One region of the Streptomyces rubrogriseus genome, then DNA from elsewhere that is predicted to be linked to it. Evidence: riboswitches for the same ligand, from Rfam matches in the RefSeq annotation. Region 1 holds a riboswitch; the other holds the start of a gene.
The links. A riboswitch is a leader RNA that binds a small molecule or an ion and turns the genes downstream of it on or off. The one in region 1 is predicted to bind ZMP and ZTP.
Positions count from the first base shown of each region.

Region 2: it holds a riboswitch for ZMP and ZTP, as region 1 does, so the genes downstream of both, Sru02f_RS33600 (glycine hydroxymethyltransferase) here and Sru02f_RS19335 (bifunctional 5,10-methylenetetrahydrofolate dehydrogenase/5,10-methenyltetrahydrofolate cyclohydrolase) in region 1, are expected to answer to the same signal.

Region 1 is NZ_CP116256.1:4,227,920-4,231,307, reverse strand. It holds gene Sru02f_RS19345 (tautomerase family protein) at 36-416, opposite strand; gene Sru02f_RS19340 (MarR family winged helix-turn-helix transcriptional regulator) at 482-970, shown strand; gene Sru02f_RS19335 (bifunctional 5,10-methylenetetrahydrofolate dehydrogenase/5,10-methenyltetrahydrofolate cyclohydrolase) at 1,219-2,085, opposite strand; ZMP/ZTP riboswitch at 2,107-2,193, opposite strand; gene Sru02f_RS19330 (hypothetical protein) at 2,431-3,015, shown strand.
Region 2 is NZ_CP116256.1:7,492,920-7,496,307, forward strand. It holds gene Sru02f_RS33595 (hypothetical protein) at 1-296, shown strand, start outside; gene Sru02f_RS33600 (glycine hydroxymethyltransferase) at 317-1,762, opposite strand; ZMP/ZTP riboswitch at 1,798-1,887, opposite strand; gene pdxR (MocR-like pyridoxine biosynthesis transcription factor PdxR) at 1,999-3,387, opposite strand.

The DNA.
Region 1 (3,388 bases):
GCACAGCCGGGCTGCGAGGTGGCCCGGCTGCAAGGTCACACGGCGAGCACGCCGCCGACGAAGGTACGTTCCGGCGGTGACGCGACGAGCTCGACCATCGTGCCGGCGCGCAGGTCGTCACCGACGACCTGCGTGATCGCGTCGGTGAGCGCGGTGCCGAGGCGTGCGGTCGTCCGGTCGGCATCGGGGCGGTCGAAGACTCCGGCGCGGACTCCCAGGATCACCGAGGCCTTCGTATCCACGGCCTTGCCGCCCTGGGCGAAACGGCCTGCGGGGACTCCGGCCAGGCGGATGCTGACGAGGTCGCGGGCCCATTCGCCATAGACGTCGACAACAGCGTCGGTCAGTGCGGCGACGAGCACGGGCTCGTTCCCGGTCAGCCTGTTCTCTGGAAGGTGGACCGTCAGATGCGGCATAGTGAACCCTCGTTCCCTTTGAACTCAAAGCCTTTGTCTTCAAAGGTATCTGGAAGAGGTAACCGATGTCCACGGAATCGGACGGCCCAGCCGTCAACGAGGCCGTCCGCACCCTGCTGTTGCTCATGCCGCGGCTCGTGGGCCGCGCCAAGCGCCTGCCCATACCGCCCGCGCTCCAGGCTCTGGACCTGGCACCGCGGCACCTCGCACTGCTGGCCCACCTGGAGTACGACGGCCCCACCAGCGTCAACGAGCTGGCCGCTCGGCTGGAGGTGGCCCCGACGACCGTCAGCCTCATGGTCAGCGAGCTGTCACGGCCGGGCGTCCTGCAACGCACTGCCGATCCCGCCGACCGCCGCCGCCGCATCGTCGCCATCGCCCCCGCCTACGCCGCACCGATCGGCGAATGGCTCTCCGGCAGCGCCTCTGCCTGGGAACGCGTCATGCGCGGTCTCGACCCCGCGGAACGCGCCACGGTCATCACCGCCCTGCACGCCTACGAGACCGCCTTGGAGCAGGCAGGCGACCAGCATCGGAACACGCAGCCGCGTTAGCCTGCCTCAGCAGACCAGCGATGCTGCTACCGGTTGGCTCGCGGAGAAATGCTTCGACTCCCGAGTCGGATCGCTTCACATCCTTGCTGCCTGCTGCTGCCCTCAAGGCGGAGCACAGCCCGAATGACGAGAGAGCCGCTGCTGAACCGACGGACCGGCCCCGCCGTTGAAAGTCGAGCGGACGATCGGCTGGGCCGGGCCAGCAGGTTGGCCGCTTGTCGTCCCGCCGAACTCACGGCTGTCCTCACTCAGTGGCCGGCCGGCCCGAGCTGGATGGATGCCGCGTCGACCGTCTGAGCCAACAGGACCGCGATGGTCATGGGGCCGACCCCACCAGGAACCGGTGTGATCAAGCGGGCCCGAGTGCGGGCGGTGTCGAAGTCGACGTCGCCGACGTTGCCGGGGTTGTATCCGGCGTCGATCACGACGGCTCCCGGCTTGACGTCTTCGCCGCGAATCAGTCGAGGCCGTCCCACGGCCGCCACGACAACGTCCGCTTCCCGCACGGTCGCGGCCAGATCGGTCGTACGGGAGTGGCAGTAGGTGACCGTGGCGTCCCGGGCGAGCAAGAGCATCCCGACGGGCTTGCCGAGGATCGCGCTTCGACCCACGACAACGGCGTGCCGACCTGCGAGTTCGACCTCGTACTCGTCCAGGAGCCGCATGATCCCGCCCGGGGTGCACGAAGCGAAACCAGGCAGCCCGAAGCTCATCGCCCCGAAGGAGCTCATCGTGACCCCGTCGACGTCCTTCTCCGGCGCGATGGCCTCGAACGCTGCCCGCTCATCGATGTGAGGGCCCACGGGGTGCTGAAGCAAGATGCCGTGCACTCCGGCGTCCTGCGAGAGGGACTGGAGGGTCTCCACCAGCTCAGCCGTCGTAGTGGTGGCCGGCAGGCTGACAAGCCGAGACTCGATGCCCGCCTCAGCGCAACGCGCCCGCTTCATCCGGACGTACGTCATCGAAGCCGGATCCTCGCCCACCAGCACCGTTGCGAGACAGGGCGTCACGCCGACATGTCGCGCAAGCGCCGCCGCCCTGTCCGCCGTCTCCTCGACGATGCGTCGGGCAAGGCCGACACCGTCCATGAGCAGGGCTGTCTGTGTCCGGGACATGGTCGCCTCCAGGCGTCGCTGACCACTCGCCCAGGCGCACGGCATCGACCGATTCGTCAGACCGCTCCCCGGTGGTACTCCACCTCAGCGCCAGTCACGGCCCACGCACCACTCTAGTGGCACTCTTCCGTTGATCAGAAGGGATGTAGCTGGGACACCTGGAACATCACCCAGCGTTACTCGCCACCTGGCCGTAGCTGTACGAGAACAGGGCAGCCGATGCCGATGTCCTTGGTCGGCGCGGTCCTGGGTTCGCCAACTGCGGCCACGCCGAACCCGAGTTCGTCCCGCGCATGATCCAGAACCCCTTGCCTCCCCCGGTGCCACCCCCTGTTTACTTGGCGCATGACCGACAAGATGAGTCACAGCAATGTCCACCTGATTACGGCTCCCGCTCCCGGCGCCGAGATGGTCGAGCCGTACGGAGGCGGGACCGGATTTCGGTTCAAGATCCGCAACGTGAAGATCGATGGTCGGGCCGACGTGGTGCACGTTCGCGGAGGAGGTTCGCACGAGGTCACCTTCGACCTGCTGCACGACTGCTCGCAGTGCGGCAACGCCGTCAACCAGGTGATCGTCGGCCTGGCGGGCCAGGACCGGGCCCAGGCATCGGTGTGGAACGGCAAGCAGCGCAGCGGGGGCGGCGTGAAGGTGGTCAATCCCGGCACGCGCGTCGAGGCTTTGGCTGAGGACAACCCGGGTCCGGCGCAGTGGGTGAACGTGTCGTGCGACGTCGTTGTCCCCGACGAACCCGGCGTCTACTCGGTTCGAGCACGTTACGCCCAGGCATACCAAGGACGCCTGATGACTGCCGAAGGACGTGCGGTCCCGCAGCCGGAGTACCAGGACGTGCTGGGGTGGTGGAAGGTCGACCGTCCGGAAGGGCCCGGCGCGGAATCGACCATAGGCACCATCGTCGTCGAGGCGTGAAGCTGCTGGTCAGACTCTTTGGCCAACTCCACGGCCTCGGCCCGGCCCGGCCCGGGCCGGGCCGGGCCAGCCGCCGACGTCGATCGCGGCCCAGCGGCCCGCCTGGCGGCCCCGAGAGCGACGCGGTTTGCCTACTCTCGGCGGGTTTGCGTTGCATGGGGATCGTCTGGCTGTTGTCGAAGCCGTTGGTAACAGTCGAGGAGTTGGCTGTGGATCTCCGGCGTGGTGCTTGACCGCGAGGTGTAGTCGAGGACTGCGGAACATCGGAACGCAAACCGGCGCCAAGTGGCGAAGAGCCAGACCGGTTGGAGCTCGGCGGGCCGTCTCCAATCCGCTGGAGCGTCACACATGTGCCGCCGAACTGCGCTCCGCG
Region 2 (3,388 bases), 3.3 Mb from region 1:
TGGCCGGGGACGGCACGCCGTGGGTGCGTACCGATCCGGCGCCGGACGTGGCGGACGACGACATCCGCTGGCACCGGGTGGACCGGGACACCTACGCCTGGCTGGTCGACGAGGGCTTCGTCGCGAAGGACGGGTCCGGGGACCAGGAAGAGGACCGCGGGCCGGACGGGGTGTGGTGGGCCGCCGCCGGGCTCGGGGCGGGCGTCGCGGGGACGCTGCTGGTCCGCCGCGCGGCGGACCGGTACCGGACCGGGCCGCCGCGCGGGGAGCCGCGTCAGGAGCTGATCGACCTGTAGCCGGCGCTCCGGGCGGCAGGTCAGCCGAGGTCGATCTCCGGGTACAGCGGGAAGCCGGCCACCAGGTCGGTGGCTCGGTGCGAGATCTCGTCGGCGACCTTCGCGTCGAGGACGTGGGAGGCCTTGGACGGGGCGCCGGACTTGGTGGTGCCGGGCTCGGTGGCGGTGAGGACGCGGTCGATGAGGCCCGCGACCTCGTCCATCTCCGCCGTGCCGAGACCGCGCGTGGTGAGCGCCGGGGTGCCGATGCGGATGCCGGAGGTGTACCAGGCGCCGTTCGGGTCGGCCGGGATGGCGTTGCGGTTGGTGACGATGCCGGAGTCGAGCAGCGCGGCCTCGGCCTGTCGGCCGGTGAGGCCGTAGGAGGAGGCCACGTCGATCAGGTTGAGGTGGTTGTCGGTGCCCCCGGTCACCAGGGTGGCGCCGCGCTTGGTCAGGCCCTCGGCGAGCGCGCGGGCGTTGTCCACGATGCGCTGGGCGTAGTCCTGGAACGCGGGCTGCCGGGCCTCGGCGAGGGCGACGGCCTTGGCGGCCATGACGTGCGGCAGCGGGCCGCCGAGCACCATCGGGCAGCCGCGGTCGACCTGGTCCTTGAGGGAGTCGTCGCACAGGACCATGCCGCCGCGCGGGCCGCGCAGCGACTTGTGGGTGGTGGTCGTCACGATCTGGGCGTGCGGGACCGGGTCGAAGTCGCCGGTGAGCACCTTGCCCGCGACGAGTCCGGCGAAGTGCGCCATGTCGACCATGAGGGTCGCGCCGACCTCGTCGGCGATCTCGCGCATGATCCGGAAGTTCACCAGCCGGGGGTACGCGGAGTAGCCCGCGACGATGATCAGTGGCTTGAACTCGCGGGCGGAGGCGCGCAGGGCCTCGTAGTCGATGAGGCCGGTGGCCGGGTCGGTGCCGTAGGAGCGCTGGTCGAACATCTTGCCGCTGATGTTGGGGCGGAAGCCGTGGGTGAGGTGGCCGCCGGCGTCCAGGGACATGCCGAGCATCCGCTGGTTGCCGAAGGCCTGCCGCAGCTCGGCCCAGTCGGCGTCGGTCAGGTCGTTGACCTGGCGGGCGCCGGTCTTCTCCAGGAACGGCACCTCGACGCGGGCGCCGAGGACGGCCCAGAAGGCGACCAGGTTGGCGTCGATGCCGGAGTGCGGCTGGACGTAGGCGTGGCGGGCGCCGAACAGTTCGCGCGCGTGCTCGGCGGCGAGGGACTCGACGGTGTCGACGTTGCGGCAGCCGGCGTAGAAGCGGCGGCCGATGGTGCCCTCGGCGTACTTGTCGCTGAACCAGTTGCCCATCGCCAGGAGCGTGGCCGGGGAGGCGTAGTTCTCGGAGGCGATCAGCTTGAGCATCTCGCGCTGGTCGGCGACCTCCTGGCCGATGGCGTCCGCGACGCGGGGTTCGACGGCTCGGATGACGTCGAGCGCGGCTCGGTAGGCGGTGGACTCGGGGGAGATTTCGGCGGGCAAGGGGTCCTCCGGACGTCGGTTGCAGCGTTCGCGGTACGGATGGCCCAGGCGCACGGCTCTCGGTGTTTCCGGGGCCGCTTCCCGATGGTTCGTCCCATCCCAGCGCGCCAGTCACGGCCCGGGGCCAGGCTACCGGGTGGGGCGGGGGCATGCCGTGGGTGTCCGTGATACGGAAGGGCGCCGGTCGAACCCGGTCGCGGGCCCGGCCGGCGCCGGTGGCGGACGCCGGGGCCTGGCTAGGGCAGCGCCCGGCACAGCGCGTCCAGGGCGCCGGTCCAGGCGTGGTCGGGCGGGGTGCCGTAGCCGACGACCACCGCGTCCAGCGGGTCGGTCGTGGCCTTCGGGTGGCGGAAGACGGACAGGCCGTGCAGGCCCAGGCCCTGCCAGGCCGCCGATCTGAGCACCTGCTGCTCGGTGCCGGGCGGCAGACCGAGTACGGCGTGCAGACCGGCCGCGATCCCGGCGATCCGCACCTCGGGGACCCGGCCGGCGAGGGCCGCGACCAGGGCGTCCCGGCGGCGCCGGTAGCGCAGGCGGGAGGCACGGACGTGCCGGTCGTAGGCCCCGGAGGCGAGGAACTCGGCCAGCGTGAGCTGTTCCAGCACGCCGCAGGTGTCGGAGCCGCCGCGGGTCGCCGTGACCTCGTCGGCGAGCCCCGGCGGGAGCACCGCCCACGCCAGTCGCAGGCCGGGGGCGAGGGACTTGCTGGCGGTGCCGAGGTAGACGACGTGGTCGGGGGCGAGTCCCTGGAGGGCGCCGACGGGCTGGCGGTCGTAGCGGAACTCGCCGTCGTAGTCGTCCTCCAGGATCAGGGCGCCGGTGCGCCGCGCCCAGTCCACGACGGCCGCCCGGCGGTCGGGGTGCAGCGGCACGCCGGTCGGGAACTGGTGGGCGGGGGTGAGCAGCACGGCGCCCGCGTCCGTGAGCGCCCCGGGGTCGGCGCCCCGGTCGTCGACGGGCAGCGGGACGGTTCGCAGACCGGCGGCTTCGAGCAGGTCGCGGTGGACGTGGAGGCCGTACGACTCGACGGCCACGGTGCGCACGCCTCGCGCCCGCAGCACCGCGGCCAGCACCACCAGGGCGTGCGCGACGCCGCCGCAGACCAGCAGGTGTTCGGGGGCGGCGCGCACGCCCCGGGCGCGGGCGAGGTAGGCGGACAGCGCGCCGCGCAGCTCGGGGTGGCCGCGGGGATCGCCGTAGCCGAAGGCGTCGTTGGGAGCGGCCGTGACGGCGCGGCGGGCGGCTCTGAGCCACTCGACGCGCGGAAAGCTGGCGAGGTCCGGGCTGCCGGGGCGCAGGTCGTGGAGGGGCCGGGCGGGCTCCCGGGGGCGCCGGGCCGAGGCTTCGGCCGGCGGGGCGGCGACACGGTCGGCGACGTGGGTGCCCGAGCCCTGGCGCGCGGTGAGCCAGCCCTCGGCGACGAGGTCGGCGTAGGCGTCGGCGACGGTGTTGCGGGCGATGCCGAGGTCGGCGGCGAGGACGCGGGACGAGGGGAGCCGGGTGCCGGGTCCCAGGCGGCCGGTGCGGACGGCCTCGCGCAACGCGTCGGTGAGGCCGCGGCGCAGGCCGGGACCGGTGGGTTCGAGGTGCAGGTCCACGCCGAGAGTGGCCCAGGAATTCGCCATG